DNA from 3 places in the Klebsiella scottii genome. Region 2 is predicted to be linked to each of the others. Evidence: predicted binding sites of a transcription regulator. Region 2 holds the regulator's gene; each other region holds the start of a gene.

Region 1 (10,865 bases), on a different contig from region 2:
AGATCCTCCCTGCGCAGTGAAATCATATTCTCCCGCCCCTGCGGGCGCTGCCATATCACGCCGCTATCGCGCAGAACGCGCCAGTGGTGGGTCATGGTGGACTTCGCGACGTCTTCATGGCGCAGGGCGTTGCAGCTCTGCTCGCTGCCGTCGGCGAGGATGCGAATAATCTCCAGCCGCATCGGATTCCCAAGGGCAAAAAGAACATTTTCAAGGCGGATTTGTTCACGTTCGGGGTGATTGGCGATCATAATATTCCTGTGTCGGCGGTTGCTCTGTTCCGCGGAACAGCAGCCCGTATCGGCGGCTGGCCGGTAATATACCCAAACTGAATCGCTAAAGCCACGCGCGCTGCCGCAGCTTCACCAATAGTAACGATAGCAAAAATAGTTCGAATATACTCGTACAGTTGTACTATGATAGATGCCATTGAACGAACCGCGGCCATTTCGCCGCTCACTGACAGTCAAAATGACTAAGGACGCATCATGCCCCGACCCATCCCCCTCGAACGTTATCGCAACATCGGTATCTCCGCGCATATCGATGCCGGTAAAACCACCACCACTGAGCGCATTCTGTTTTATACCGGAATGAGCCATAAGCTGGGTGAAGTACACGATGGCGCGGCAACAACCGACTGGATGGCGCAGGAGCAAGAGCGCGGGATCACCATTACCTCCGCCGCGGTAAGCTGCTTCTGGCCCGGCATGGACCGCAGCTTTGAACCGCACCGGATTAATATCATCGACACCCCCGGGCACGTCGATTTTACGATCGAAGTCGAGCGCTCCATGCGGGTGCTGGATGGCGCGGTAATGGTCTACGACTCCGTGGGCGGCGTGCAGCCGCAGTCGGAAACCGTCTGGCGGCAGGCGAATAAGTACCAGGTCCCGCGGCTGGCCTTCGTCAATAAAATGGACCGCCCGGGGGCCGATTTCTTCCGCGTGGTGCAGATGATGATCGACCGCCTGAAGGCCAATCCGGTGCCGGTGGTCATTCCCGTCGGCGCCGAAGAGCATTTCGTCGGGGTCGTGGACTTAATCAAAATGCGCGCCATTTTGTGGGACGATGCGACCCAGGGGATGACCTTCAGCTATGCTCCGGTGCCGGATGAGCTGCTGGCAACCGCCCGGCAGTGGCGGGAGAAAATGGTTTCAGCGGCGGCGGAGGCCAGCGATGAGCTGATGGACAAATATCTGGAAACGGGCGATCTGAGCGAGGCTGAGATCGTAGCCGGGCTGCGTAAGCGCACCGTTGCCGGAGAGATCCAGCCGGTGCTGTGCGGCAGCGCCTTTAAGAATAAAGGCGTCCAGCGGATGCTCGACGCGGTCGTCGAACTGATGCCGTCCCCGCTGGATATCCCGGCGATTCAGGGCGTTGATGAGAAGGGCCGGCCGGCAGAGCGCCATCCTGCTGACGATGAACCGCTCTCAGCGCTGGCGTTCAAGCTGATGACCGACCCCTACGTGGGCCAGCTGACCTTTATCCGCGTCTATTCTGGCACCCTGAAGAAAGGGGATGCGGTGTATAACCCGGTTAAAGGTAAAAAAGAGCGTATCGGCCGTATTGTGCTGATGCACGCCAACGATCGCCACGAGGTGGACGAGCTGCATGCCGGCGATATCGCCGCCTGCGTCGGTCTAAAAGACGTCACCACCGGCGACACGCTGTGCGATCCGAACGCGATCGTTACCCTGGAACGTATGGAGTTTCCCGAGCCGGTGATTTCGCTGGCTATCGAGCCGAAAACCAAAGCGGATCAGGAGAAAATGGGCATTGCGCTGCAGCGCCTGGCGGCGGAAGATCCGTCGTTCCGCCTGCACACCGACGAGGAGTCAGGCCAGACGATTATTTCCGGGATGGGCGAGCTGCATCTGGAAATTATCGTTGACCGGATGCGACGCGAATTTGGCGTTGAGGCGAATATTGGCCGCCCGCAGGTAACCTACCGCGAGACGATCCGCAAAACGGTGAAAGAGGTGGAAGGCAAATTCGTCCGCCAGTCCGGGGGTAAGGGGCAGTACGGCCACGTGGTGCTGACTCTCGAACCGCTGGAGCCCGGTAGCGGCTTCGTATTTGAAGATGCCACCAAAGGCGGGGTGGTGCCGCGCGAGTACATTCCTTCGGTGGAAAAGGGCCTGCGTGAAGCGATGGGCACCGGCGTACTGGCAGGATATCCGGTGGTGGACGTCAAAGCGACCCTGACTTTTGGTTCGTACCACGACGTCGACTCCTCGGAAATGGCCTTCCGCATGGCGGCCATTTTCGGCTTCAAGGAGGGCGCGCGCAGGGCCGACCCGGTGATCCTCGAACCGGTGATGCATGTGGAAGCGGAAACGCCGGAAGAGTACGCCGGTAATATTATGGGCGATCTCTCCTCCCGCCGCGGCATGGTGCAGGGGATGGAAGAGCGCTTCGGCAGCCAGATTATTCGCGCCGACGTGCCGCTGGCCGAGATGTTCGGCTATTCCACGACCCTGCGCTCGATGTCCCAGGGGCGGGCGACCTACAGCATGGAGTTCCATCATTACGCGGAGGCCCCGCGTAACGTGGCGGAGGCGATTATCGCCAGCCGCGCGAAAGGATAAATAACCGTTCCCGGCCTGCGCCACGCTGAGCCGGGAATTTATTTATATTAAACAATATCCTGCGCGTACTGCCACAGCGCTTTCACCAGCGTCAGCTTTTCATTATCGTCAGCATACTGCTGCTGCAATGTCTGCAGCTCATCGGCATAAGCCTGCAAAAACTCCGGCGTAAACACCTCCCGACGATGCTCTAACCAGCGCTGCTGCTCGGCTTCATCGAGGCTGCCGGGGAAGTTTCGCGCGCGATAGTTAAACAGCAGGCGTTCGATACGCGGATCGGCGAAGGTAATGTCCAGCGCCGGCAGGTTGCGCGGCTCGGTCTCCAGCACAATCTTCATCGCCGCGCGGTCGGCATCGCTGAAGAAGCCGTTATAGAGCTGAGTATCGACGTTGTCGGAAGGAACGAACGGCTCCGCCTCGGCAAAGATCGCCACCACTTTTTCCCGCACCTGCGGCTGGCCGCGCAGCAGCTGCAGGTTATCCCGACAGCGCTGACGGTTGATGCCCAGACGCTCCGCGTCTTCCGGGCGCAGCGTATTGGCCTTGGCCAGCACCGGGCATTTGTTGAGGTGGACCAGTTTGACCGGTACCGCCGGCAGGTCGCCGAGGTCGGCTTTGGCGGTATACAGCCGCTCGCGCAGCGCGTTTGCGTCCAGCTCCAGCAGCGGCGACATATCGCCGGCAAGGTCAACCATAATCACCGCATTGCGATTATCCGGATGCCAGGCCAGCGGAGCCACCCAGCTGGTGTTGCCGCGTGCGGCGCCGAACATTCCGGAAACGTGGACCAGCGGCGTCATCTGCGGCACGTCAATCAGCGTCGCCAGCTTGCGCTTATTGCGGAAGGTGTAAAGGTAGTCGAACAGGCGAGGCTGTCGGGTTTTGACCAGTTTCGCCATGGCGATAGTGGCATACACGTCGGCCATCGCATCGTGGGCGTTACTGTGCTCGATGCCGTTGGCCACGGTCAGATGCTCAAGGCGAAAGCTGGGCAGGCCGTCGTCGTTTTCCGGCCAGTTGATGCCTTCCGGGCGCAGCGCGTAGCAGGCGCGCATCACGTCCAGCAGATCCCAGCGCGAGTTATCGTGCTGCCAGCTCCAGGCGTAGGGATCGTAGAAGTTGCGATAGAAAATATTGCGGCTGACTTCGTCATCGAAACGCACGTTGTTGTAACCCACAATGCAGGTCTTTGGCACCGTGAACAGATCGTGAATGCGGCGGGCAAAAGCGGCTTCATTGTCGCCCTTGGCGATCGCTTCCTGCGGCGTTATCCCGGTAATCATCACCGCCTGGGGCTGCGGCAGATAGTCGTCAGCCGGCTTGCAGTAGAATACCTCGGGCTCGCCGATAACGTTAAGATCCGCATCGGTGCGGATAGCGGCAAACTGCGCCGGCCGGTCAAGGGACGGGCGGGTGCCAAAGGTTTCGTAGTCGTGGAACAAAAATCCGGGCTGGTTGGCGCTATCTTGCATAGTCTGTCTATTTTCCGTGGTGGTTGGCGTCCATACGCTAAATCGTTCGGGGTGAGCCACAAAGCCAGCGCACGTGCAGCTTGAAGTATGACGGGCTATGGTAAACGATTTGTCCGGCCATCAGAAGGGCGTCGGCCGCGCAGCGCGTTTATCGTGTCATATTTTCTTGCAATTAAACCATGATATGAAAGGAGAATTTCCGTAAAAAGGACGGCGGATCTGTAAATCTTGAGGATATGCCGTTGAAAGGCCGTTTTTTTATTGCTGTAACTTTGCTCGCTTCGAGCGTTTCTTGCGCCTTTGCCGCGAATGATTTTCCCGTCACCGTGACGCCGCCTTCCATTCAGGCAGGCTCCTGGGTGCTGATGGACTACACCACCGGTCAGATCCTGACCGCCGGTAACGAACATCAGCAGCGTAACCCCGCCAGCCTGACGAAATTAATGACCGGCTATGTGGTCGATCGCGCCATCGACAGCCATCGCATTACCTTTGACGATATGGTCACCGTCGGCAAAGATGCCTGGGCGAAGGGCAACCCGGTATTCGATGGTTCATCGCTGATGTTCCTCAAACCCGGCGATCGGCTTAGCGTCCGTGATTTAAGCCGCGGGCTTATCGTCGACTCCGGTAACGACGCCTGCGTGGCGCTGGCCGACTACGTTGCCGGCGGCCAGCCGCAGTTCGTTGCCCTGATGAATGAATACGTACAAAAGCTGCACCTGCAGGACACCCATTTTGAAACCGTACACGGGCTGGATGCGCCGGGGCAGCATAGCTCGGCCTACGATCTGGCGGTCCTGTCGCGGGCGATTATTCACGGCGAGCCTGACGTGTACCACATGTACAGTCAGAAAAGCCTGACGTGGAACGGTATTACCCAGCAGAACCGCAACGGTCTGCTGTGGGATAAAACCATGAACGTCGATGGCCTGAAAACCGGCCACACCTCCGGCGCCGGTTTTAACCTGATTGCCTCCGCCGTCGACGGCCAGCGTCGCCTGATAGCGGTGGTGATGGGGGCCGAGAGTCCGAAAGGGCGCGAGCAGCAGGCGGCCAAACTGCTGCACTGGGGCCAGCAAAACTTCGATACCGTCCAGGTCCTGCAAAAAGGTAAAAAAGTGGGCAGCGAGCCTATCTGGTATGGCGATAAGGACCAGATCCAGCTCGGCACCGACCAGGACTTCTGGTTAGCGCTGCCGAAGTCTGAGGTTTCGCGTATTAAGGCCAAATATGTGCTGGATCAGAAAGAGCTGGAGGCGCCGATCGCCGCCAATCAGCGGGTCGGGGAGATTTCGCTCTACGACGGCGATAAGGTCGTGGCCCACTGGCCGCTGGTGACGCTGGAAAGCGTTGGCGAAGGCGGCCTTTTCTCGCGCATGAGTGATTATCTGCACCACAAGCTCTGACCTTCGTGCCGCTCTCTCCCGGAGCGGCATCTTTTCCCGCAGCGCGCTGTTGTGGCGCTGGTTGGCGATTTGTTTAGTTTCAGTCAATTACCTTACCTGCTCACCTTTAAGGAAATACGCCGGCGCCCGTGCGCCTGAAATGGAGCTGGGAAGATGAAATTTTTCGCGCGTAGTGCGCTTTCTCTGGGACTTCTTGCCGTTTTTAGTCCTGCAAGCTTAGCCTCTGGCCTGGTTCTGGCCGATAACGACTTCCGCAATGATTTAGCCTGGTTATCCGATCGTGGAGCCCTCTCGTTGAGTTTATCGACCTGGCCCCTGAGCGAGGAGGAGATCGGCCGCGCGCTGGCCAACGCTCATCCGGCAACATCCGCAGAGAGGGCGGTGCTGGGCCGGGTGAATCAACGGCTGAGGTCGCTAAAAGCCGACGTGCGCGTCACCGGCTATAGCTCAACCGACAGGCCGGGAACGCCGCAGGGCTTTGCCGGGTCTTATCCTGCCGACCACTCGCTCTCCATCGCGCTCAATAACAGCGGCGAATGGTGGGATCTGCACCTGCAGGGCAACGTTGAAGGAGACAAGCGCATCGGCAATAGCTCCAACGTTAACGCCAACGGTGCTTACGGGGCGCTGAAGCTGTGGAACCAGTGGCTGGCGTTTGGCCAAATTCCGCAGTGGTGGGGGCCCGGCTATGAGGGGAGCCTGATTCGTTCCGACGCCGCGCGGCCGATGACCGGTTTTCTGCTGCAGCGCGCCGAACAGCGGGCTCCGGAGAACGCCTGGCTAAGCTGGATTGGCCCCTGGCAGTACCAGCTTTCCGCCAGCCAGATGAGCCAGTACGCGGCGGTACCGCATACTAAAATTTTTGGCGGCCGCCTGACGGTATCCCCCTTTACCTCGCTGGAGCTGGGCGCTTCGCGCATTATGCAGTGGGGCGGCGAGGGGCGGCCTTCCTCCTTTGGCAGCTTCTGGGAGGGGCTCACCGGGCGCGATAACACCGGCGATTCGGCGGACGATCCGGGCAATCAGCTGGCGGGCTTTGATTTTAAACTGAAGCTGGCGCCGACGACGGGCTGGCCGGTGAGCGTCTACGGGCAGATGATCGGCGAGGATGAAGCCGGGTACCTGCCGTCCGCCCACCTTTACCTCGGCGGCGTCGAAGGGCATCACCAGTGGAACAGCAGCGCGATTAACTGGTACCTGGAGGCGCACGATACCCGCTCGAATATGGGGCGCACCAACTACATCTATAACCACTTTATCTATAAAGATGGCTACTACCAGCAGGGTTATCCGTTAGGCGACGCGATGGGCGGCGACGGGCGTCTGTACGCCGGTAAGGTCGAACTGGTGACGGAGGAGAATCAGCGCTGGAGCGCGCGGCTGGTTTACGCCGAGGTGAACCCGAAAAATCAGCGGATTAATAAAGCCTTCCCGCACGCCGATACCTTGAAGGGCGTGCAGTTAGGCTGGAGCGGCGACGTGATGCCCACCGTGCGCCTCAGCACCTCCCTGTGGTATACCGACGCTAACCACAGCGACAGCGACGATCTGGGCGCCAGTGTCGGGATTGAGCTACCTTTTAGCCTGTAACCGCCGGCGGCGTTTTTCGCCGCCACGTCGTGCCTCTTCCCAGCGCAAAGCAGGCCAGCGGCAGAGGCAGGGTGACGATCAGCAGCATCCACAGCAGGGTATAGACCGCGTCAACGCCGTCGTTTTGCAGGTTGGTATAGAGTTTTACCGGGATCCCCTGGGGGAAATAGGCAAAGATCATCACAATGCCGAACTCGCCGACGGCGCGTACCCAGGCCAGCGCCACCGCGGAGGCCAGCCCCGGCAGCGCCATCGGCAGGGCTAGAAAGCGAAAGCGATTCCAGCCCGTTGCCCCCAGCGTTTGTCCGGCTTCAAGGATCGCTTTCGGCACCGTGGCGAAGGCGGAGCGGGCGACCACGATAAAGTAGGGCAGCGCGCCGTAGACCTGCGCCATGACAAAGGCGGCGGGATTGTTCACCAGCGTGACGCCCATTCGCGTCAGCCATTGTCCGGCCAGCCCGTAGGGGCCATAGGCCGAGACCAGTAAAATCCCCATCGCCAGCGGCGGCGTCAGCAGCGGGATCATCAGCAGCAGCTCCGCCAGCAGACGCCGACGACCGCTGGCCTGCGACAGCCACCAGGCGGTCGGCAGGCCTATCGCCACGATCGTCGCCAGCGCCAGGCACCCCAGCCCCATCGACACGAGGATCGCATCGTCGTCCCGCCAGGCCAGCCGCAGATGCTGCCACGGCGTGACGCTGATTAGGGTGAGGAAGGGGACGCTGAGCAGCAGCAGAGCCGGCAGCGCGAGCCAGCCGGCAATGCGCCCGGCGCGTTTTACCTGGCGTATAGGTTTTCCCCTTGTGCCGCGGCGTAGCCGTACTGTTTAAACAGCTGCTGCCCCTGAGCGCTCTCCATGAACCGGATGAATTTTTTCCCTTGTTCCACGCCGTTCGGCGCGTTTTTCAGCACCGCGGCGTAGAAGACCAGCGGCTGAGTGTGCAGCGTCTGGTCTTTACCAGCGCTGTCCTTAATGGTGAAGCTGACGGTGTCATACCACTGTTTCGCCATTGCCGGGTTGCTGAGGTTAATCTCATCGGGCAGCGCGACGTAGGGCAGGTGGGCGGAGAGGACTTCGCTTTCGTAGCCCGCCGCGGCGTCAACCTGGCCGCTCTCCAGACGGCTTAGCAGGCCGCCCTCCTGGTGGGTCTGCGCCGGGTTTTGCAGCTCGCCGAGGATTTTTTCACTGATGCCAGGCTGGCGGTAATACTTCTCGGCCAGCAGCAGGGTAAAGACGATATTCTGGCCCTTAGGATCGACGTACGGGTCTGTGCGGCCAAAGCGGACGTCTTTCTGCGTCAGCAGCTTCAGCCACGAGGCATCCTGGTTTTTATTCGCGGCGGCAAACTGCGCGGCATATTTCCCTTTGGGGCTCCAGGCGACCACCATGCTGGTGCTGGCGACCGGGACAGCATCGTCAATCAAGCCGGCGTCTTTCAGGATTTGCATCGGGCCCGGGGTAATGGAGACGAAAACATCGGCGGTCAGCTTGTGGCTTGCCAGCAGGCGCGCCATGCCGTAAGCGCCCTGGCCTTGGCCCTGATAATCGCCGTTTTGCGCTTTGGCAAACGCCGGGCCTAGCCCCTGATCCATCACTTTACCCATCGAGCCGGCATAGGTGACGCGAATATCCTGCGCCATAGCCGCGGGGGCGAACTGCAGTGCCAGCATTGCTGCCAGCGCAAACTTCATTTTTCCTTGCATCGGTAGTTCCACTCGTTATGTTTTTATTTACATAACGATTATCAATAATCAGCGCGGCGAAAACAATTTATGCGCAGGCGGCATTGAGGTGCGGTTGAAGTATCGGTTCTGCGTGTCGGCTTCCTGAATGATTTTTCAGCACCGGCCAATGGCGACTCTGTGAATCCGCGCACATACTGTTTTTTGGCTGCCTGCTACATTGCATGTATATTTATACAGTATTTCTTATCAATAGCGGAGGCAATATGAACTACAGCGTTAAGTCCCTTGGTGCGCGTAAAATCGCCGGTTTTCATATGGTTGGGCCTTGGGAACAGACCGTTAAGCAGGGTTTTGAACAGCTGATGGCATGGGTCAGCAGTCGCCAGATCCCGGCCCGGGAGTGGGTCGCCGTCTATTACGACAACCCGCAGCAGGTGCCGGCGGAAAAGCTGCGCTGCGACACCGTGGTAACGGTGGACGACGACTTCGTCATTCCAGTCAATAGCGAAGGCGCGATCCTGACCGAGATCGCCGGCGGAGAGTACGCTTTCGCCAGCGCGCGGGTGCTGAACCATGATTTCTCCACGCCCTGGCTGCAGTTCTTTGAAAGCCTGCTGCAAAGCAAAGAGTACCAGCTGGCGCCAAAACCCTGTTTTGAGCTCTATCTTAACGACGGCAATCACGACGGCTACTGGGATATCGAAATGTACGTGGCGGTTGAGCGTATCGGCAGGTAGGCGCTTATCCCCGGAGTGAACAAGGTTTCTTACATTAGCGTGATGCTTGCGGTGAAAAAGCAGTTACAATTGGCCTTTTCTTCTTAGCGGAGAGGGTCGTGCGCGCTGATAAATCACTTAAGCCTTTAGAAATTCGTCTGTATCGCCATTACCGAATCGTGCACGGCATACGCATCGCGCTGGCTTTTGTTCTCACCTTTTTACTGGTACGGCTGCTGAACGTACCGGAAGGCACCTGGCCGCTGATTACTCTGGTGGTGGTGATGGGGCCGATATCGTTCTGGGGCAACGTGGTGCCGCGCGCGTTTGAGCGGATCGGCGGCACCATCCTCGGCTCCGCGCTGGGGCTGGTGGCGCTCAAGCTGGAGCTAATCTCCTTACCCGTTATGGTGCTGTGGTGCGCGGCGGCGATGTTCCTCTGCGGCTGGCTGGCCTTAGGGAAAAAACCGTACCAGGCGCTGCTGATCGGCATTACGCTGGCGGTGGTGGTAGGGGCTCCGCCGGGAGACATGAACACCGCGCTGTGGCGAAGCGGCGATGTTATCTTCGGTTCCCTGCTGGCGATGCTGTTTACCGGCATCTGGCCGCAGCGGGCGTTTCTGCACTGGCGTATCCAGATGGCAAATTACGTCACTGCCCTTAATCGCCTGTATCAGGCCGGGATCTCGCCAAACCTGGTCGAGCGTCCGCGGCTGGAAAAACACCTGCAAAAGGTCCTGAACGACGTGGTGAAAATGCGCGGCCTGATTACGCCGGCAAGCAAAGAAACCCATATCCAGAAGGCCATTTTCGAGGCGATTCAGACCGTCAGCCGTAACCTGGTCTGTATGCTTGAGCTGCAGGTCAACGCTTACTGGGGCTCGCGGCCGGGGCACTTTGTGATGCTAAATTCCCTTACGCTGCGCGAAACTCAGCAGATGACCCAGCAAACGCTGCTGACCATCGCCCACGCCCTGTATGAAGGCAACCCGCAGCCGATCCGCGCCAATACTGAAAAGCTTAATGAAATCGTCGCCGAACTGCGTCAGCTTATCAAAGAGCATCCGGGCGAAAACCTCTCGGAAACGCCGATACACGGCTACGTCTGGCTGACGATAGAGCTGGCGCGCCAGCTTGAGCTGCTGTCGAATTTGATCTGTCGGGCGTTGCGTAAATAAAAGCCAGATGCGCGAGAACGACCACAGGTTGCTTCGATTCAGCAGCATTTAGGGGTATGATAACCCTAAAGGAAAAAACATTGTCATCAGCGGCTGCTAACAGTTATGTTAGCCCTATATTGCAGTCGCTTTAGCGAATCCGAATCTCAAATATTAGGGGTATAAAAATGGAAACAACTAAGCCTTCTTTCCAGGACGTACTGGAGTTTGTTCGTCTCTATCG
Region 2 (10,865 bases):
GCGTAGCCGCCGAAGCGGTCGTGTGCCCAGAAGATAATATCCGGGCCATCGCCGGTTGCCGCAACCTGCGGGAATTTCTCTTCCAGCTTATCCGGGTGCTCGATGGAGACTTTAATCCCGGTGTCTTTTTCAAACTTTTTGCCCACTTCAGCGAGGCCGTTATAGCCCTTGTCGCCGTTAATCCAGATTACCAGCTTACCTTCTTCAATTTTGGCGAGGGCAGAGGCGGAAAACATCATCGTGGTCAGTGCTGACAGCGCGAGGATGCGGGCGCCGGTTTTGATTTTCATATACCAGTCCTTTTTGGTGATGTGCTCGTGGATACACTTAGGTGGCTTAACGGTGATGAGTTTCCTTTTTTAACAACCCCTTTCCATCCTCCCTATGTCTACGCCCCACCCGTAGTTTGTGTGATCTGGCTTGCAGAAACGCCGGTATTGGGGCGTGGAGCACATAAAAAGGAGGCTATTTTTGCAACCTGCGTCACGAAATTGACTTTGGCGCGCCATCCCCCGCAGTGAGAGGCAATCTCTCATCCTCCCGTCTCCTCCCCCATAAAAAAGCCGGGGGTGGAGGATTCACCAGGTTAATGAATGCCGCATAGTCAGCCCATCTTGAATGTGTCTTTAAGTGACAGGTTGTAACGAAGGGAGATGGGCATGGCGAGCGTACAGCTGCGAAATATAACGAAAGCCTGGGGCGACGTGGTGGTATCGAAAGATATCAATCTCGACATCCAGGAAGGGGAGTTCGTGGTGTTTGTCGGGCCATCGGGCTGCGGCAAATCTACCCTGCTGCGTATGATTGCCGGGCTGGAAACCATAACCAGCGGTGATTTGTTTATCGGCGAAACCAGGATGAACGATATCCCCCCCGCAGAACGCGGCATCGGCATGGTCTTCCAGTCTTACGCTCTCTACCCTCATCTCTCCGTCGCGGAAAATATGTCTTTCGGCCTGAAGCTGGCCGGCGCCAAAAAAGATGTGATCAACCAGCGCGTCACTCAGGTGGCTGAAGTGCTGCAGCTGGCGCACCTGCTTGAGCGTAAGCCGAAGGCGCTATCCGGCGGCCAGCGTCAGCGCGTGGCAATCGGTCGTACCCTGGTGGCGGAGCCTCGCGTATTCCTGCTGGATGAACCGCTTTCAAACCTCGATGCCGCGCTGCGCGTGCAGATGCGTATCGAAATCTCCCGTCTGCACAAGCGGCTGGGACGCACGATGATTTACGTGACCCACGATCAGGTTGAGGCGATGACTTTGGCCGACAAGATTGTGGTGCTGGATGCCGGTCGCGTAGCGCAGGTAGGGAGACCGCTTGAGCTGTATCACTACCCGGCCGATCGCTTCGTTGCGGGCTTTATTGGCTCGCCGAAGATGAACTTCCTGCCGGTGAAAGTCACCGCAACCGCCATTGAGCAGGTTCAGGTGGAGCTGCCAAACCGCCAGCAAATTTGGCTGCCGGTGGACAGCGCCCGCGTTCAGGTTGGGGCAAATATGTCCTTAGGCATCCGCCCGGAACATCTGCTGCCCAGCGATATCGCCGACGTGACCCTTGAAGGGGAAGTGCAGGTGGTTGAGCAGCTTGGCCACGAAACGCAAATTCATATCCAGATCCCAGCCATCCGTCAGAACCTGGTCTACCGCCAGAACGACGTGGTGTTGGTAAAAGAGGGAGCCACATTCGCTATCGGTTTGCCACCGGAACGTTGCCATTTATTCCGTGAGGATGGCACGGCGTGTCGTCGGTTGCATAAAGAGCCGGGCGTGTAAGGCTTCCCATTAAAAAAAAACGCGAACCCCTTAGCGCTGCAGCAGCAGGCAGAACAACGGGCGAAGTGTTCAAAGAAAAGCAATGATCTCAGGAGATAGAATGATGATTACTCTGCGCAAACTTCCACTGGCGGTCGCCGTCGCAGCAGGCGTTATGTCTGCTCAGGCGATGGCCGTCGATTTCCACGGCTATGCTCGTTCCGGTATCGGCTGGACCGGCAGCGGCGGTGAACAGCAGTGCTTCCAGGCAACCGGTGCTCAAAGTAAATACCGTCTTGGTAACGAATGTGAAACCTATGCGGAATTAAAACTGGGCCAGGAAGTATGGAAAGAAGGTGATAAGAGCTTCTACTTCGATACTAACGTCGCGTACTCCGTATCGCAGCAGAATGACTGGGAATCAACCAGCCCGGCATTCCGTGAAGCCAACGTGCAGGGTAAAAACCTGATCGACTGGCTGCCAGGTTCCACCATCTGGGCCGGTAAGCGTTTCTACCAGCGTCATGACGTTCACATGATCGACTTCTACTACTGGGATATTTCAGGTCCTGGTGCTGGTATCGAAAACATCGATCTGGGCTTCGGTAAGCTGTCTATGGCGGCAACCCGTTCTTCTGAGTCCGGCGGTTCTGCCACCTTCGCTGACCGCGATGCGCTGGGCAACCGTATTTATGACAACATCGTGCCGAACGACGTCTTCGACGTGCGTTTAGCGCAGATGGAAATCAACCCAGGCGGTACCCTGGAGCTCGGCGTTGACTACGGTCACACCAACGTTCCGGATAACTACTACCTGCAGCCGGACGCGTCTAAAGACGGCTGGATGCTGACCGCTGAACACACCCAGAGCATGCTGAAAGGCTACAACAAGTTCGTTCTGCAGTACGCCACCGACGCAATGACCTCCAACGGTAAAGGCATTCCGCAGGGCGGCAGCATCAACAACGACGGCTCCCTGTGGCGCGTGCTTGACCACGGCGCGATCTCGCTGGGCGATAGCTGGGATCTGATGTACGTCGGTATGTACCAGGATATCAACCTGGACAACAACAACGGCACCAAATGGTGGACCGTCGGCGTGCGTCCGATGTACAAATGGACGCCGATCATGAGCACCCTGCTGGAAGTTGGCTACGACAACGTCGAGTCGCAGAAAACCGGCGACAACAACAACCAGTACAAAATCACCCTGGCACAGCAGTGGCAGGCTGGCGACAGCATCTGGTCCCGTCCGGCAATCCGCGTATTCGCAACCTACGCCAAGTGGGATGAGAAATGGGGCTACGCGAACGGCGATTCCGGTGCTGGCTACACCTCCGGCGTGGCGTATAACGACACCTCCGCGAAGACCTTCAGCCGTGGCGATAACGACGAGTGGACCTTCGGCGCCCAGATGGAAATCTGGTGGTAATCCAACCTGACCTGTCATGAGCAAAAGAGGGGCGCAAGCCCCTCTATATCTTAGGCCCAGCGAGCTATTGCCTGGCTACCGCTCGGCCATCGGAATTGAGGTGATAACAATGAAAATGAATAAAAGTCTCGTTGCCCTCTGCCTGTCCGCCGGCCTGCTGGCCAGCGTACCCGCAGTCAGTTTTGCTGATGTGAATTTTGTGCCGCAGAACACCGCTGCCGCACCGACGATCCCCGCCTCCGCGTTACAGCAGTTAACCTGGACGCCGGTCGATCAATCGAAGTCCCAGGTCACCAACTTAGCGACGGCAGGACAGTCGCTGAATATCTCCGGTATCACCGGGCCGGTCGCCGCCTACAGCGTCCCGGCGAATATCGGTGAGCTGACCATTACGCTGACCAGCGAAGTCAACAAGCAGACCAGCGTTTTTGCGCCGAACGTGCTGATTCTTGACCAGAATATGACGCCATCTGCGTACTTCCCAAGCAGCTACTTCACCTACCTGGAGCCGGGCGTGATGAGCTCGGATCGCCTCGAAGGGGTGATGCGTCTGACGCCGGCGCTGGGCCAGCAAAAGATTTACGTCCTGGTCTTTACCACGCCGCAGGATCTGCAGCAAACCACCAAATTAATCGATCCGGCGAAGGCCTACGCCAAAGGTACGGGTAACGCGGTCCCGGATATTCCGGACCCGATTGCCAAACATACCACCGAAGGTACGCTGGGCCTGAAAGTGAAAACATCGTCTGGCTCCAGCGTGCTGGTTGGCCCGCTGTTTGGCTCCTCCGGCCCGGGTCCGGTCACCGTCGGCAATACGGCCGCTCCGGTATACAGCGCGCCAGCAGCCGCCCCGGCTGTTACTCCGGTCGCCGCGCCGGCGGCGAAGAGTGAGCCGATGCTGGATGATACGGAAACCTACTTTAACAACGGCATTAAGCAGGCGGTTGCTAAAGGAGATATCGACAAAGCCCTCAAATTGATGAACGAAGCTGAACGCCTTGGCTCGAAATCTGCCCGTTCCACCTTTATCAGCAGTGTAAAAGGCAAGGGGTGATCGTCTCCCCACAATGCTGATGTTTAGGCACAGCCTTTAGGTGCGTCCGCCTGGACGCACCTTTTTTTCTCGCGCGCGGCTTCTGTTGCATGGCTGTTGCGCGGAAGATCGTATCTTGATGTTTGCCCGCCCCGATCGGCCTATTCTGCGATACAATGCCTTTACGTTATGTATCGGAGAATCAGGCATGTCACATCCTGCGCTTACGCAACTACGTGCGCTGCGCTATTTTGCCGCTATGCCCCCGCTGGAACCCTCGCTGCGCGACTGGCTGTTGCTGGAAGACTCAATGACCAAACGCTTTGAGCAACAAGGGAAAAAGGTTAGCGTTATGCTGGTCAACGAAGATTTTGTCGGACGCGAAGCGCTGGTCGGTGAAGAAGCGTTGCTGCCAGATGAAGAGCGCTACTGGCTGCGGGAAATCATTCTCTGCGCCGATGATGAACCCTGGCTGGCCGGGCGAACTATCGTGCCGGAATCGACGCTGAGCGGTCCCGAACTGGCGCTGCAGCAGCTTGGGCAGACGCCGCTGGGCCGCTATTTGTTCACCTCGTCGACGTTAACCCGTGACTTTATTGAAATTGGGCGTTATGCAGAGCTTTGGGGGCGTCGTTCCCGCCTCCGGCTGAGCGGTAAACCGCTGCTGCTGACAGAACTGTTTCTGCCTGCATCGCCGCTGTATTAAGAGGAAGAGAAAATGGAGTGGAGTCTGACGCAGAATAAGCTGTTGGCGTTTCATCGCCTGATGCGTACTGACAAACCGATCGGCGCGCTGCTGCTGCTGTGGCCGACGCTGTGGGCGCTATGGGTGGCGACGCCGGGTGTTCCGCCGCTGTGGATTCTGGCCGTTTTTGTCGCCGGAGTGTGGCTGATGCGCGCCGCCGGCTGCGTGGTCAACGATTATGCCGACCGCAAATTTGACGGCCACGTCAAGCGCACCGCGCGTCGTCCGCTGCCGAGCGGAGAGGTGACGGAGAAAGAGGCCCGGGTGCTGTTTGTCGTGCTGGTGCTGCTCTCGTTCCTGCTGGTGCTGACCCTCAACACCATGACCATTCTGCTGTCGGTGGCGGCGCTGGCTCTGGCGTGGGTCTATCCATTCATGAAGCGCTACACCCATCTGCCGCAGGTGGTGCTGGGGGCGGCGTTTGGCTGGTCGATTCCGATGGCCTTCTCCGCGGTGAGCGAATCGCTGCCGCTGAGCTGCTGGCTGATGTTCCTCGCCAACATTCTGTGGGCGGTGGCTTACGATACCCAGTATGCAATGGTTGACCGGGACGATGACCTTAAAATTGGCATCAAATCAACGGCGATTTTGTTTGGCGAAAACGATCGCGTGATTATCGGTATGCTGCAGATCGCGGTGCTGGTCCTGATGGCGGCGGTAGGGTGGCTGAACGGCCTGAGCTGGGAATATTACTGGTCGCTGTTTATCGCGGCGGGGCTGTTTTTCTGGCAGCAGAAGCTGATTTTCCGTCGTGAACGCGACGACTGCTTCAAAGCGTTTTTAAACAATAACTACGTTGGGCTGGTGCTGTTCCTCGGCCTGGCGATGGGCTATATGGCGTAGTTTTCCCTGGCAGGGTCCTGACTCCCCGGCTTACGTAGCGCAAGCCGGGGCAAGTCTCAGGCGCTACGCTTCATCCTGCGCGGCGCTTTCAATCGTCAGACGCACGTCCGATGTAATCAGGTTCGCCAGCATCTGGTAAACCTTCAGCGTCTCTTCCGGCTCGGCATCGCCGGTATCGCTAATATAGCCTTCGTCACGCAGCGTCAGTACCAGAGTGCTGAATACCGCCTTATCGAAGAACTCCGGCGCGTTGATGCCGTGCAGAACCGACAGGCGCTGGGCCATCGTACGGCTCTCTTTCTCCAGCGAACTGCGGTTAATCGAGGGATTAGCGCTCAGCAGCCAGAAGGTGATGGCATAGCGCTGGAGCGTTTCGCGCGCCCCGGCGGCCAGCAGCTGCAGCAGGCGGGAGTGCGACGGGTTGATGCTTATCTCGTCATCGCTCAGCGCCAGCAGGCCCTGGCGCTGCATCTCAGCGGTCAGCGCATCGATAACGCTCGCCAGCTCTTCTTTTTCCCAGCGCAGGAACAGCTCGGCCTTCAGCAGCGGATAGAACATCTCGACGTGACGCAGCACTTCCGTGCGGGTGATCCGTCGATGCTGGGTGACAATCGCCGCCAGCAGCGAAGGCATCATCAGCATATGGGCGATGTTGTTGCGATAGTAGGTCATCAGCACCGCCTGCTCGCGCGGCAGAATGATGATGTCGCCGATGGTGTCTTTCTCAACCTCGAACTTATTCATCTTCAGCGCGTGGTCAATCAGCTCGCTGGCGGAAGCCGGCGGCGTGGTCGCATCCGGAGAGTAAGGCACGTTACGCAGCAGATCGAGATAGCACTCCAGCTGCTGGGTCAGCTGCTCGCGGGTCAGCGAACGCTGGCGCGATGCCAGCAGAGCGGTACAGCACAGGTTCATGGCGTTCGCCGCGCCGGCGTTGTTGATGCGGACCATCAGATCGGAGGCGATGCTGTTTACCGTCGGCGTTAGCCACGACGGGCGAATGGCTTCGATAGGATCGATAGACTCGCGCCACTCCGGAACGTGCTGGTTGAGCCAGGTCATCAGCGGCAGCGGTTCGCCGAAGTTAACGTACCCCTGGCCGAGGTTACGCAGCTTGCTCAGGCCGCGCAGCATCTGCGGCAGGCTCTCTTTCTCTTTCGTCGCGCCGCGCAGCTCTTTGGCGTAGGTCCCGACTTCCATCACGTGCTCGTAGCCGATGTAGATCGGAACCAGCGTAATGGGTCGGGTGCCGCCGCGCAGCATCGCCTGGATAGTCATCGACAGGGTGCCGGTTTTCGGGTCCAGCAGGCGCCCGGTACGAGAGCGCCCGCCCTCCACGAAGTACTCTACCGAGTAGCCGCGGCTGAACAGTTCGCCAAGATATTCGCGGAACACCGTCGAGTAGAGCTTGTTGCCCTTAAACGTACGGCGAATAAAGAACGCGCCGCCGCGACGGAAAATCGGCCCTGCCGGCCAGAAGTTGAGGTTGATGCCGGCGGCGATATGCGGCGGCACCAGGCCCTGGTGGTAGAGCACGTAGGAGAGCAGCAGGTAGTCCATATGGCTGCGATGGCACGGAACGTAGACGATCTCGTGCCCTTCGTGCGCCAGCTGTCGCACGCGCTCGGCGTTATGAACGTTAATTCCCTGATACAGGCGGTTCCAGGTAAAGCCCAGCACGCGGTCGGTCAGGCGAATCATCTCGTAGGAGAAGTTTGCGGCGATCTCTTCCATCAGCGCGATAGCGTTTTGCTGCGCCTTCTCGTGGGAGATTTTCTTGCTGCGGGCTTCGTCTTCCACCGCGCGGGCGATGGCTTTTGACGCCAGCAGCTTGTTGAACAGATCCTGACGCGCCGGCAGACGCGGGCCGACCGCGGCCAGGCGCTGACGGGCGAAGTGCATACGCGCCACGCGGGCCAGCTTCTGAGCAATGGTTTTATCGGTTCCGTGCTCGGACGCCATTCGGCGTAGCGACACCGGCGGCGAGAAGCGCACGAAGCTGTCGCGGCCCAGCCACAGAACGGCGAAGAATTTCTGAATACCATTAAGCATGCGCAGCGGCGGATTGAGCTCGCCCTTTTCGCGCCCTGGCGCACGACCAAACATCACTGAAACCGGCACCATTTGCACGTCGAGGTCAGGGTGGTTGCGGTGCAGATCCAGGTAGTCGTGGAACAGCTTGATGGACTCTTCTTTCGGCGTGTAGTAGGTAAATACGCGCGGGCCGCCGTGGATAAAGACGTAGCGCGGCAGCAGGGTGCCGTCGATTTCTAACGGTTCGAGCGGATCGGGTAAATCGTGCTCCAGGCACTGCGCGCGCAGCGTCAGCAGGTCTGCCTTCGAGTTATAGGGCAGAACGTACATAATCGGACGCGAGGTATCCAGCCCTAATTCCTGAGCAGGCTCTGCGGGAATAGACTTGCTTTTTACCAGCAGCCGTAATGGTAAATTCAGTAATTTATAGTAAATTCGTTGCCAGCCGGACATAAACGATGTGAAGCCTCTGGTTAATCATGCAAATGCGCGGCAAGAATAACAGAAAGTGCGCAAAATTTCCGTTGCCACGCGGCAAACGCGTACACTCATTGACGTCATTTACATAAAAAGGTTCTTTTGATGGCCAATAATACCACCGGGTTAACCCGAATCATTAAAGCGGCAGGGTATTCCTGGAAAGGTTTTCGTGCGGCATGGATAAATGAGGCCGCCTTTCGTCAGGAAGGTATTGCCACCGTTATTGCCATTGCGATCGCCTGCTGGTTGGATGTTGACGCCATTACGCGCGTGCTGCTGATAGGCTCGGTCCTGATAGTGATGATAGTCGAAATTCTTAATAGCGCGATTGAGGCGGTGGTGGACCGGATTGGCTCCGACCACCATGAGCTTTCCGGACGCGCGAAGGATATGGGCTCTGCGGCGGTATTTCTGGCGATCGTCATTGCGCTGATCGTCTGGGTTACGCTGCTGTGGGCGCACTATCGCTAAGGGTCTGTAGCATCAGACTATTTGGTTTGGCGTCCGCGGGCTGGAGGCCGATCAACCTCCCTCCACGCGGCCTGTTTTGCGTCGTGTGGAGCAGAAACGCTCCGCCGCAATCCCCCTGCGTTAGCTGGCCGCAGCGCGCGGCAAACGAAAAGAATCTCCTGATTTTTGTGTGAAATTTGATTCCAAAATCACCGTTAGCTGTATATACTCACAGCATAACTGTATATACACCCAGGGGGCGGAATGAAAGCGTTAACGACCAGGCAGCAAGAGGTGTTTGATCTCATCAGAGATCATATCAGCCAGACTGGCATGCCGCCGACGCGTGCGGAAATTGCTCAGCGCTTGGGGTTCCGTTCCCCAAACGCGGCGGAAGAACACCTGAAAGCGCTGGCGCGTAAAGGCGCAATCGAGATCATTTCCGGTGCCTCTCGCGGTATTCGTCTGCTGACTGAAGAAGAGCCCGGCCTGCCGCTGATTGGCCGCGTGGCTGCCGGTGAGCCGCTGCTGGCGCAGCAGCACATCGAAGGCCACTTCCAGGTCGATCCGGCAATGTTCAAGCCGAGCGCCGACTTCCTGCTGCGCGTCAGCGGAATGTCGATGAAAGACATTGGTATTCTGGACGGCGATCTGCTGGCGGTACACAAAACGCAGGATGTGCGTAACGGGCAGGTTGTGGTCGCACGTATCGATGAAGAAGTGACGGTTAAACGCCTTAAAAGGCAGGGTAACGTCGTCGAACTGCTGCCGGAAAATAGCGAGTTTTCACCAATCGTAGTGAACCTACGCGAGCAAAACTTTACCATTGAAGGTCTGGCCGTCGGCGTAATCCGCAACGGCGAGTGGCTGTAAGCGCCTTCTCTTAACGCAGCATCGTCTGATGCATGATGCTGCGCTGTCTCTCCTCGCTCAGGCTTTCCCTCATGCTTTTTAATGCCGCTGATAAGGCCCTGTGGCGCCTGGCGCTACCGATGATTTTCTCCAATATCACCGTCCCGCTGCTGGGCCTGGTGGATACTGCGGTTATCGGCCATCTTGATAGCCCGGTTTACCTGGGCGGCGTGGCGGTCGGGGCTACGGCTACCAGCTTCCTGTTCATGCTGCTGCTCTTTCTGCGAATGAGTACCACCGGCCTGACGGCGCAGGCGTTTGGCGCAAAGGACCCCGTGCGCCTGGCGCGAGCGCTGGTGCAGCCGCTTGGGCTGGCGCTGGCCGCCGGTCTGCTGATCGTTCTGTTTCGTATGCCGCTCATTAACCTGGCGCTGCATATCGTCGGCGGCAGCGAAGCGGTGCTGGAACAGGCCCGGCGTTTCCTGGAGATCCGCTGGCTGAGCGCCCCGGCATCGTTAGCTAACCTGGTGCTGCTGGGCTGGCTGCTGGGCGTCCAGTATGCCCGTGCGCCGGTGATCCTGCTGATTGTCGGCAACCTGCTGAATATTGTCCTCGATCTGTGGCTGGTGATGGGGCTGCACATGAACGTGCAGGGCGCGGCGCTGGCGACGGTGACCGCCGAATATGCCACCTTTATCATTGGCCTGCTGATGGCGAAACGCGTGCTGACGCTGCGGGGCGTGTCATTCTCTATGCTGAAGGGCGCCTGGCGCGGCGATCTCCGGCGGCTGCTGGCCCTCAACCGCGACATCATGCTGCGTTCGCTGCTGCTGCAGCTCTGCTTTGGCGCGGTGACCGTTTTCGGCGCGCGTCTGGGGGGCGATATCGTGGCGGTGAACGCCATTCTGATGACCATGCTAACCTTCACCGCCTATGCGTTGGACGGCTTTGCCTATGCCGTGGAGGCCCACTCCGGGCAGGCCTACGGCGCGCGCGATGGCAGCAAGCTGCTGGAGGTGTGGCGTGCGGCCTGTCGGCAGTCAGGCATGGTCGCGCTGGCTTTTGCGCTGATCTACAGCGTGGCGGGAGAGCAGATTATCGCTCTGCTGACCTCGATACCCTCGCTCCAGCAGCTCGCCGACCGCTATCTGCTGTGGCAGATGATTTTGCCGGTGGTCGGCGTCTGGTGTTATCTGCTGGACGGCATGTTTATCGGCGCGACGCGCGGCAGCGAAATGCGCAACAGCA
Region 3 (10,865 bases), on a different contig from region 2:
GTCGAAACCCTTGAGCTGCTGGAAGAGCTTATCGACGGCTACCAGGGCAGCGTGATGCTGGTCAGCCACGATCGTCAGTTTGTGGATAACACCGTCACCGAATGCTGGATCTTCGAAGGCGAGGGGCGCATCGGTCAGTACGTTGGCGGCTACCACGACGCGCGCGGACAGCAGTCGCAGTCTTTGGCGCAAAAACAGTCCGTGGCCAAAAAAAATGTTGAAGCCGCGCAGCCGAAAACGGAAAGTGTTAAACGTGCGGCGAGCAAACTAAGCTATAACCTTCAGCGTGAGCTGGAGCAGCTGCCGCAGCGTCTGGAAGAGCTGGAGGCCCGGCTGCAGAGTTTGCAGGATCAGGTCGCTGACGCCTCTTTCTTTGGTCAGTCGCATGACCATACGCAGCAGGTGCTGGCGCAGCTGGCCGAAGCGGAACAGGCCCTGGAAACGGCCTTTGAGCGCTGGGAATATCTCGAAGGATTAAAAAACGGCGCATAAGCTGAGGAGTTTTCATGTGCGATCATCATCATGCTGCGCGGCATATCCTGTGTCCACAATGTGATCTGCTGGTGGCGTTGCCCCGGCTGGAGCATCGCCAGAAAGCCGTATGTCCGCGTTGCGGCACAACGTTAACGACTTCATGGGACGCGCCTCGGCAGCGTCCCACTGCCTATGCGCTGGTCGCGTTGTTTATGCTGCTGCTGGCAAACCTGTTTCCCTTCGTCTACATGAACGTTGGGGGACTCAACAGTGAAATTGAGCTGCTGGAGATCCCCAACGTTCTGTTTAGCGAGAATTACGCCAGCCTCGGCACCTTCTTTCTCCTTTTTGTGCAGCTGGTGCCGGCCTTTTGCCTGATAACCATTTTGCTGTTGGTCAATCGCGTTCGTATGCCCGCAGCGCTAAAAGCGTTTCTGGCGCGAATTCTGTTCCACCTCAAAACCTGGGGAATGGCGGAAATCTTTCTCGCCGGGGTGCTGGTGAGCTTCGTGAAGCTAATGGCCTACGGTGATATTGGCGTTGGCCTGAGCTTTTTTCCCTGGTGTATGTTTTGCCTGCTGCAGCTGCGCGCGCTACAGTGCGTGGACCGGCGCTGGCTTTGGGACGACATCGCGCCAATGCCTGCGGTTAAACAGCCGCTGAAGGTTGGCGTGACGGGGATTCGCCAGGGCCTGCGCTCCTGTTCCTGCTGTACGGCCGTTTTACCCGCCGATGCAGCGGTATGCCCGCGCTGTCAGACGAAAGGGACGGTGCGGCGTAAGCATAGCCTGCAGTGGACGCTGGCCCTGCTAATCACCTCGTGCCTGCTCTATCTCCCCGCCAATATCATGCCCATTATGATAACCGACCTGCTGGGCGATAAAATGCCGTCTACGATCATGGCCGGGGTGATCCTGCTGTGGAGCGAAGGATCGTATCCGGTTGCGCTGGTGATATTCATCGCCAGTATTATGGTGCCGACGTTGAAAATGCTCGCGATTGGCTGGCTGTGCTGGAACGCCAACGGCAATGGTTCGCGTGATTCAGAGCGTATGCATCTGATTTATGAAGTAGTGGAGTTTGTTGGCCGCTGGTCAATGATTGATGTTTTTGTCATCGCTGTACTCTCGGCGCTGGTGCGCATGGGAGGGTTGATGAATATCTATCCTGCGATAGGGGCGGTGATGTTCGCGCTGGTTGTTGTGATGACAATGTTTTCAGCGATGACGTTCGACCCTCGTTTGTTGTGGGACCGTGAACCAGATTTAAGCCATGAGGAAATACAGCAGCATGGAAAATAATAGCGGAGAAGCAAAAGTGCAAAAGGTGAAGAACTGGTCACCAGTATGGATCTTCCCCATCGTCACTGTGCTAATCGGCGCGTGGATTCTTTTTTATCACTATAGCCATCAGGGGCCGGAGGTGACGCTGATCACCACCAACGCCGAGGGCATTGAGGGTGGTAAAACCCGGATTAAAAGCCGCAGCGTTGACGTCGGTGTGGTAGAAACCGCCACCCTGACGGACGATCTGACGCACGTAGAGATTAAGGCTCGCCTGAACTCCGGTATGCAGAAGCTTTTGCATCAGGACTCGGTGTTTTGGGTGGTAAAGCCGCAGGTGGGGCGTGAAGGGATCAGCGGCCTTGGGACGCTGTTATCCGGAGCCTATATTGAGCTTCAGCCTGGAACGAAAGGGGCGGATGCTGCGCAGTACCCGCTGCTGGACTCTCCGCCGCTGGCCTCGCCGGATGCGAAGGGTATCCGCATTCTGCTGGAAAGCAATAAAGCCGGCCAGCTCTCTCCCGGCGATCCGGTGCTCTTTCGCGGCTATCGGGTGGGGTCGGTCGAGACCAGCACCTTCGATCCGCAAAAGCGTAATATTACCTATCAGCTGTTCATCAACGCGCCAAACGATCGCCTGGTGACTACCAACGTTCGTTTCTGGAAAGATAGCGGTATTGCCGTGGATCTGACCTCGGCCGGGATGCGGGTGGAAATGGGCTCGCTGTCGACGCTGTTTGGCGGCGGGGTGAGTTTTGATATTCCGGAAGGGCTGGATCTTGGCGAACCGGTCGCGAACAAGACCGGCTACCATCTTTTTGATGACCAGAAAAGTATTCAGGATTCGGTCTTTACCCAGCACATCGACTACGTGATGTTCTTCAAAGATTCGATCCGCGGGCTTCAGCCCGGCGCGCCGGTGGAGTTCCGCGGGATACGCCTGGGCACGGTCGGCAAGGTACCGTTCTTTATTCCAGGACTGCATCAGCGGCTGAATGACGATTATCGCATTCCGGTAGAGGTGCGCATTGAGCCGGAACGGCTGATCAACCAGCTTGGTGACGATCCGAATATTCGCACCCATATGGACGATCTGATCAATCGCGGCCTGCGCGGTTCGCTTAAAACCGGCAACCTGATTACCGGCGCGCTGTATATCGATCTCGACTTCTATCCCAAAGCGCCTCCGCGCGGCAGCATGCATGAGTTTGGCTCTTATCCGATCATTCCAACGGTTAGCGGCGGCCTCGCGCAAATTCAGCAGCGCCTGATGGATGCGCTGGATAAGATTAACAATCTGCCGATTAACCCGCTGCTGGAGCAGGCGACCAGTACGCTGGCGCAGAGCGAAAAAACGATGCAGCACGTTCAGGCAACGCTGGATAGCTTGAATAAGATCACCTCAAGCCAGTCGATGCAGCAGCTGCCTGGTGATATGCAGAATACGCTGCGCGAACTGAACCGCAGTATGCAGGGCTTCCAGCCGGGGTCCGCGGCGTACAATAAGATGGTTGCGGATATGCAGCGACTGGATCAGGTTCTTCGTGAACTGCAGCCGGTACTGAAAACGCTCAATGATAAGAGCAACGCGCTGGTATTTGAGGCCAAGGGTAAAAAAGATCCGCAGCCGAAGGGAGCGAAATAATGAAAAAGTGGTTAGTAGCGGCAGCGGTATGCGCGCTGGCGGCCTGCAGCAGCAGCGGGGAGGATAAAACCTACTATCAGCTGCCTGTCGCCCAAAGCGGTGCGCAAAGCGCCACCCACGAGGGGAAGAACCTGCTGTGGGTTGAACAGGTCACTATCCCGGACTATCTGGCGGGCAACGGGGTGGTCTACCAGACCACCGACGTACAGTACGTCATTGCGAGTAATAATCTGTGGGCCAGCCCGCTCGATCAGCAGCTGCGCACCGCGCTGGTTGCGAATTTAAGCAATCAGCTGCCCGGCTGGGTGGTGGCATCGCAGCCGCTGGGCAACGAGCAGGATACGCTTAACGTTTCCGTTAACGGCTTTCATGGCCGGTACGACGGGCGGGTTATCGTCAGCGGTGAATGGCTGCTGAAGCATCAGGGCCAGCTGATTAAGCGTCCGTTTAATATTGAGCTGAAGCAGCAGCAGGACGGTTACGATGCGATGGTGAAAACGATGGCTCAGGCCTGGGCTCAGGAAGCGACCGCTATTGCCAGCGAGCTGAATCGCCTGCCATAAGCAAAATGAATGAAGCTAAACCGCCGCCGTGGTCTGAAAAACCGCGGCGGTTTTTTATTTGCCTCGTCAGATTGTTACTTGTGCTGGTTCACAGTTTTTGTACAAATGAACTTTCATGTAGCTCACAATTATGACAATGGCGTGAATTTTGCGCATTGACGTTACCTCTGATTCGCGGTATTCGTTAACCGTGGTTGCATATTTAGTGACCACTGTTTTCTTTTCCACCAGATCAAAGAATGAGGGAAACGAGGCATGAAGAGACAAAAACGAGATCGCCTGGAACGGGCACATCAACGTGGATATCAGGCCGGGATAACCGGAAGATCGAAAGAAATGTGTCCCTACCAGACCCTGAATCAAAGGTCCTACTGGCTAGGAGGCTGGCGAGAAGCCATGGAGGACAGGGTACAAACTGCCTGACTGTCTCTTTAAAAAAGAAGCCTCCGCAAGCGGGGGCTTCGCCTTTTTAAGCGTTGCTGCTAATCAGAACGCAGAAGTGTCCTGGAACAGGCCCACTTTCAGATCGGCCGCGGTGTAGATCAGACGATCGTCAACCAGCACTTCACCATCCGCCAGGCCCATAATCAGACGACGGTTAACAACGCGTTTAAAGTGAATACGATAGGTCACTTTCTTCGCAGTCGGCAGCACCTGGCCGGTGAATTTAACTTCACCCACTCCCAGCGCGCGGCCTTTGCCTTCGCCACCGAGCCAGCCCAGATAGAAGCCAACGAGCTGCCACATTGCGTCCAGGCCCAGGCAGCCCGGCATGACCGGATCGCCGATAAAGTGGCAACCGAAGAACCACAGGTCCGGGTTGATATCGAGTTCTGCTTCGACATAACCTTTATCGTAGTTACCACCGGTTTCGGTCATTTTGATGACGCGGTCCATCATCAGCATACTTGGCGCGGGCAGCTGCGGGCCTTTTGCGCCAAACAGTTCACCACGGCCAGAGGCAAGAAGGTCTTCTTTCGTATAGGATTCGCGTTTATCTACCATGTTTTCAGTAAGCCTTATTTTGAGTTCGGGACGCAGGATAGCTAACACGTGTAAGCTGAACAAGTCCGATCAGTTAGAACCTGAACCACCTAACCAGCGTAGTGGCCACGGAAAACGATGACGACTCTCTTGCTGCGTCGCCTGCGCAATCCGCTCCTGAATGGTTTGCCGTAAAGTTTGCCCTTCGCCATCCCACAACAGCTGGGTCAGCATGGGCAGCGCTTCCGTAACGTCTTCCACCGCCCAGATGGAAAACTTCTCTTCAGCGACAGCCTGCTGTAGTTCTGGCGCCAGGCTCAGATGGCGAACATTCGCCGCAGGAATGATGACTCCCTGTTTGCCGGTCAGCTCGCGCTGCTGGCAAATGGTGAAGAAGCCTTCAATTTTTTCGTTAAGCCCGCCCACCGGCTGTACGCGACCGAACTGATCGACTGAACCGGTGACGGCGATACTCTGATTAATGGGCACGCCGGCCAGCGCGCTGATTAAGGCGCACAGTTCGGCCATAGAGGCGCTATCCCCGTCCACTTCGCTGTAGGATTGCTCAAAGGTCAGCGATGCGGAGAAGGGGAGCTGCTGCTCGAGTTCGAGTTCGGACATCAGGAACGCCTGCATAATCATCATGCCTTTGGCATGGATATTGCCGCCCAGCTCGGCCTTGCGTTCAACGTCGATGAACTCACCGTCGCCGATATGTACGACGCAGCTGATGCGCGATGGCTCGCCAAAGGCCCGCGGATGACCGGGGAATTCGATGACCGACAGCGCGTTGATTTGCCCGATGCATTCACCTTCGGTCTCAATCAAAATTTGTTCTTGCAGGATTTCATCCTGGATCCGCTCGGCAAGATAGCCTTCGCGCCATTCGCGACGTGCCAGCATGGTCTGCATCTCTTCCGCGGAGATAAGCTCACCTTCGCAGAAGGCGGCGGCTTCGCGCAGCTGGCGGGCAATCCACAGCGGACACAGCGGCAGCGTTTCCTGATCGCCGGTGTAGCGTGCGCCTTCCTGAATCAGCTGCGGCCAGGCATCGGCGGCCAGCCCGGGCAGCTCAAGCTGCTGCGCGTTTTGCCACACCCACTGACACCACTGTTTCAGGGTGTCGCCATCCGCGATTTGCAGATTATCTTCATACTCGCTGTAAATCGCCTGGGCCGAGAGCTCGGGTTCCATATCCTGAAAATCAGCCAATGAATCGCGTTCACCGACCAGAATTATCTTCAGATTGAGCGGCATCGATGGAATGCTGACCGGCAGCGGGCGAGACTCATCGATGGACAGCCAGTCAAAGCGCTGGCGGGTAACGATGTTCTTCAGGCGCATCCACAGCAGCGGTTGGGCTAATAGCGCGCGCAGGGCGATAATAAGCACGCCGCCGTTGCTACGATGTACCAGGCCCGGCTGCAGGGATATTTCGCCGTTAAACTGGCGCACGCAGCCAAAAAGCTGCTCTGCTTCAATCCAGTCGGCTGATTCAACCGGCGCGGTGCTGGCAAAATTATCATCGGCGCTTTTTGCCGGCGAAAGGGTGACGTTTCCACCGTTAATCTGGTAACGCACGCCGTAAAGAGGCGCGGCCGGCTGGTATAAGCTGCGGGTTTCTGCGGCAAACCACTGCAGGTATTCCGGTTCTTCCGGAGCCTTAACCAGCATGAACGGAGAAATGGTCGGAGTCACCAGAAGCTGCTCCAACGCATAGAATAAACGGGGCTGCAGTTCGCCTGACAGGGAAGCCTCTGGCTGGGCTAAATCAGCTTGTGTAAACAGCGCCTGATAACTTTCCGTATCAGGAGCAAGGTCGTTTCGGGTAAGTTTCGTAATGGTCAAAGTCGCTGTTTTTTAGTGAGATGTAAAACGCGCGATTATACCTTATGCCGCGTCTGAGCACACGGAGGATCGTGTTTACGTTAACGATAACGACGTAACGCATATCACGAATGATGATTTATTCTCAGCACATCGAGAAAAAACTGATATCCTGAAGTGAGTTACACGGTCACATTGAGATCGCAATGAAATATCAACAACTGGAAAATCTTGAAAGCGGCTGGAAATGGAAATATCTGGTTAAAAAGCACCGGGAAGGTGAGCTGATTACCCGCTATATTGAAGCCAGCGCAGCGCAAGCCGCGGTCGATGTCTTACTGACGCTCGAAAATGAACCTGTTCTGGTGAACGCCTGGATTGAGCAGCATATTAATCCGGAGCTAATGAACCGGATGAAGCAGACTATCCGCGCGCGGCGAAAGCGTCATTTTAACGCTGAGCATCAGCATACGCGCAAAAAGTCTATCGATCTGGAGTTTGTGGTCTGGCAGCGTCTCGCTGGCCTGGCGCAGCGACGGGGAAAAACGCTGTCGGAAACTATCGTACAGCTGATTGAGGACGCGGAGCATAAAGAGAAGTATGCCAGCAAGATGTCCAGCCTGAAGCGCGATCTGCAGGTATTGCTTGGTAAGGAGTAGCCCGGAAGGCTGATAGTGGTGCGCGCGGGCGCTTTTCGCGCTGACGCTAAATTTGAGACAAAAAAAAACCCCGCATCAGCGGGGTTTTTTATCGGTAGTAAAACTTAAGCCTGCGGCTGAGCTACTACTTCTTTGTAACCTTTAACTTCGATCTCTACGCGACGATCCGGAGCCAGGCAATCGATCAGTGCAGCGCGAGCTTTCACGTTGTCACAGGTGTTGCCAGTAACTGGGTTGGATTCGCCCATACCGCGAGCGGAGATTTTACCAGCCGGGATACCTTTAGAAACCAGGTAATCAACAACAGACTGAGCACGTTTCTCAGACAGCTGCTGGTTGTAAGCGTCAGAACCGATGCGGTCAGTGTAGCCCAGAACAACTGCGGAACCGTCTTTCGGATCCATGTTGCTCAGCTGGGTGTACAGCTGATCCAGAGCCTGCTGGCCTTCCGGTTTCAGGGTAGATTTGTTGAAGTTGAACAGTACGTCAGACTTCAGAGTGAAGTGCTTGGTAGTCACTTCCGGAGCCGGAGCCGGAGCAGGAGCTACAACCGGAGCTGCTTCTTCCTGACCGAAACGGTAGGAAACACCTACGCTCAGCATGCCGTTATCAGGACGTGTGCCAACGGTACCTGCATCACCGATGTTGTTAACCCACTGGTATTCCAGACGAGTAGCGATGTCGCGAGTCATTGCCCACTCGATACCACCAGCAAATACCGGGGATACGCCAGTGTCGTGTTCGCTGCGGGAAGTACCGGTGGAACCGTAGTTACCCTTCGAATCTGCACGCCAGACCATACCACCCAGACGGGTGTAGATGTCCAGATCGTCAGTGATCGGGTAACCCAGTTTAGCAGTCAGCTGAACGCCCTGAGCTTTGAAAGCGCCGTTATCAACGCTGCCTTTATAGGCCATACGTCCCAGCCAGTCGTAACCCATTTCGAAACCGAGGTACGGGTTAACCTGATAGCCACCGAACGCACCAGCACCCAGCTGATCGTTACGGGTCGGGCCATTGTTGTTCTGGAAACCGTTACCGTAGAAACCGGTATCGTGATACTGGGACCAGCCCAGTTTACCACCTGCATACCAGGTGTTATCTTTCGGTGCGGCCTGCGCTACGGTAGCGAAGCCAGCCAGTGCCACTGCAATCGCGATAGCTGTCTTTTTCATTTTCTGCGCCTCATTATCATCCAAAATTCGCCATGAAGTTACAAAAGACCTCACGGTTAGATCCTTCACCCGGGGCGTGACTTGTTGTTAACTATGCTGATACATGCAGCGTAAGCCGATCACCCCTGGCGATGTAAAGTCTACAACTTAGTTCGAAACTTACAAGTGTGAACTCCGTCAGGCATATGAAAAAAAAGGGTTGTATACACAATATTTAACAAATATGGTTAGTTTTCGTTCGCCGATAAAACCTGCGAGACCGCATCAGACAGGCATCCGCACAAAAACAACCCTTATTAAAGCACGTCCTTGTACTGCGCAAAAAAAATTCCAGGATTAATCCTAATTTGGCTTAATGATACAAATTAGAGTGAATTTTTAGCCCGCTCAGTTGTCTCCCATGCTGGCTTGTATTTCCCACTGGCCTCATGATAAACCCCATCGCATGACCTTCTTCCGCGGCATTAACCAGCCGTTCATGTTCTTCGGCCGTCAGTTCATCCGCCAGCCAGCCGATTACTACGCTATAGTTACCCGTGCGCAGGGCGCGTATCATTGATTCTACCGTATTGAACGGGGAGAGCTGGTTTATCTGCATGACTTTCGATAGCGGCAGGCCGGAGGATTGCACCCACTCGCGGCTCAGCTTCTGTTTTGGCGTTAGCCAGAGCTGCCAGCGGGATTGCTGACCTAGCTGCTGTAATAAAGGAAGCAGCAGTAGCTGTGTCATCATCGGCTGATCTTCACGGTAGACAATCTCACTAATCAGCCCGCTGGCTGGTTGTTCGACGGCGTCATGGGAGTGGCGACGTACTGAAGCAGAAGTCAGTGATGAACGATTTGCGTAAGCTGAAGTAAGCATTGTCTATTTCCGCCTGTAGTTACTGTATGCATATACAGTATATCCAGGCGGCGAAAAGATCAACCTCATTTATCGTGTTGTCGCTCGAAATTTGTTCGACATTGTCGGCCGCGTTGGCGAAGACCTGCTCTCGCCGCGGTAACCCCGCGGCATAAATTTTTGGCGACAGAAACCTCAAACCGCGCAAGCGTACCTGCGTATCTTTACGCCCCCCCGGCGCAGCGCTGCTCTTCCCAGGCACAAACTATTTGTGCAACTATTAATTAATGCTCCGGTTATATTTTATTTTTAATACATCCGCTTTCGCCGAAGAGTAATTTCTTGAAAGCACCTCGCAAAATGGTGAGTTGCCTGAGTGGAACGTTAAAATCATCTTGCCGCAATAAAGGAACTCACTTATTTTCTGAACTAACGGATCCGTTAACTAAATTACTCCGTATTCGCATGATTAACCAAGGAATAATCATGAAAAAAATCTCATCCCTGCGGTTTCATAAATTTCAGAAGTGCTTATCGCCATTAGGAAAAATAATCTGCCGTCCTTTGTTTGGTGGCTATAGCCTGGCAATAGACGACACCGTATTTGCGATGGTTGCAGAGGGGGAAATCTATCTTAAGATTTGTGAGCAGGGCGCTGCGTATTGTGTCGCCCACGCAAATCCACTTTTAAAAATGCGTAAAAACGGGCGCCCAATTTTTCTAAAATACTATCAGATAAATGAAACGCTTTGGTGTGACAGTAAAATGCTTTTCAAACTATCGTCGCTTTCATTACAGACCGCTCAAAGAGAAAAGAACCAGCAGCGTTATTCTGGCAGGTTGAAAGATCTGCCAAATATTAGTTTCCACATGGAGCTACTATTAATTAACTCCGGCGTAATAGATCAGCAGGCGCTGCGCCTTATTGGCGCGCAGCGTGCGTGGCTTAAGCTGCGAGAGTCGAATAAAGCGCTGACGCTGAATATTCTCTATTCGCTGGAAGGGGCCATTACCGGGGTTCATGCCGCCGCGCTCCCGACGGCACGGCGCCAGGAGCTGCAGGAATGGGCTCTCAACCAGCGGTAAGATAGGCCGCGATTTACTCGGGTCGAACGGCCACCTGCTGTTGGAGGCGGCAGATTTCCGGTAATAGCGCTAACAGCAGACCGATTTGCTGGAGCACCAGCGGCTCTTTGCTATCGGCACGAGGTTCGAGGTGTTGGATCCGGGTCTGCAGGCGGGTGAGCGCCTGCTGTACCCGCTGTTCGTCGGCCGGGGAATGATGTAGCGCATCATCCACATAGCAGACGGCGTCATCCAGCAGCGCCAGAGTCTCGGGCGTGGTCAGCTTTTCACGGTGCGCGCCCAGCGCTGAAATATAGCTGGTGAAGGTATGATTCAGGCAAAGCAAGCG

Evidence for each region. The regulator LexA, encoded in region 2, represses DNA repair genes until DNA is damaged. The targets are predictions, from matches to a motif close to TNCTGTATGTACATACAGNA.
Region 1: the regulator LexA is predicted to act here: its motif matches at 8,968-8,987, upstream of sbmC (DNA gyrase inhibitor SbmC).
Region 3: the regulator LexA is predicted to act here: its motif matches at 9,493-9,512, upstream of sulA (SOS-induced cell division inhibitor SulA).

What each region holds. Positions count from the first base shown of each region.
Region 1 is NZ_JARXNI010000020.1:550,836-561,700, forward strand. Features, by position in the region: gene QFI97_RS10275 (ArsR/SmtB family transcription factor) at 1-251, opposite strand, end outside; gene fusA (elongation factor G) at 489-2,591, shown strand; gene sbcB (exodeoxyribonuclease I) at 2,639-4,063, opposite strand; gene dacD (serine-type D-Ala-D-Ala carboxypeptidase DacD) at 4,306-5,472, shown strand; gene QFI97_RS10295 (capsule assembly Wzi family protein) at 5,626-7,062, shown strand; gene QFI97_RS10300 (molybdate ABC transporter permease subunit) at 7,052-7,825, opposite strand; gene QFI97_RS10305 (extracellular solute-binding protein) at 7,840-8,754, opposite strand; gene sbmC (DNA gyrase inhibitor SbmC) at 9,012-9,485, shown strand; gene QFI97_RS10315 (FUSC family protein) at 9,584-10,642, shown strand; gene QFI97_RS10320 (DUF496 family protein) at 10,810-10,865, shown strand, end outside.
Region 2 is NZ_JARXNI010000018.1:345,224-356,088, reverse strand. Features, by position in the region: gene malE (maltose/maltodextrin ABC transporter substrate-binding protein MalE) at 1-290, opposite strand, end outside; gene malK (maltose/maltodextrin ABC transporter ATP-binding protein MalK) at 660-1,769, shown strand; gene QFI97_RS03550 (maltoporin) at 1,870-3,180, shown strand; gene malM (maltose operon protein MalM) at 3,290-4,234, shown strand; gene ubiC (chorismate lyase) at 4,422-4,919, shown strand; gene ubiA (4-hydroxybenzoate octaprenyltransferase) at 4,932-5,801, shown strand; gene plsB (glycerol-3-phosphate 1-O-acyltransferase PlsB) at 5,865-8,288, opposite strand; gene QFI97_RS03525 (diacylglycerol kinase) at 8,418-8,786, shown strand; gene lexA (transcriptional repressor LexA) at 9,030-9,638, shown strand; gene dinF (MATE family efflux transporter DinF) at 9,710-10,865, shown strand, end outside.
Region 3 is NZ_JARXNI010000020.1:2,400,322-2,411,186, reverse strand. Features, by position in the region: gene QFI97_RS19080 (ABC transporter ATP-binding protein) at 1-492, shown strand, start outside; gene pqiA (membrane integrity-associated transporter subunit PqiA) at 507-1,775, shown strand; gene pqiB (intermembrane transport protein PqiB) at 1,765-3,402, shown strand; gene pqiC (membrane integrity-associated transporter subunit PqiC) at 3,402-3,965, shown strand; gene rmf (ribosome modulation factor) at 4,221-4,388, shown strand; gene fabA (bifunctional 3-hydroxydecanoyl-ACP dehydratase/trans-2-decenoyl-ACP isomerase) at 4,452-4,970, opposite strand; gene QFI97_RS19050 (AAA family ATPase) at 5,040-6,797, opposite strand; gene matP (macrodomain Ter protein MatP) at 6,983-7,435, shown strand; gene ompA (porin OmpA) at 7,540-8,610, opposite strand; gene sulA (SOS-induced cell division inhibitor SulA) at 8,963-9,472, opposite strand; gene QFI97_RS19030 (TfoX/Sxy family DNA transformation protein) at 9,938-10,537, shown strand; gene yccS (YccS family putative transporter) at 10,551-10,865, opposite strand, start outside.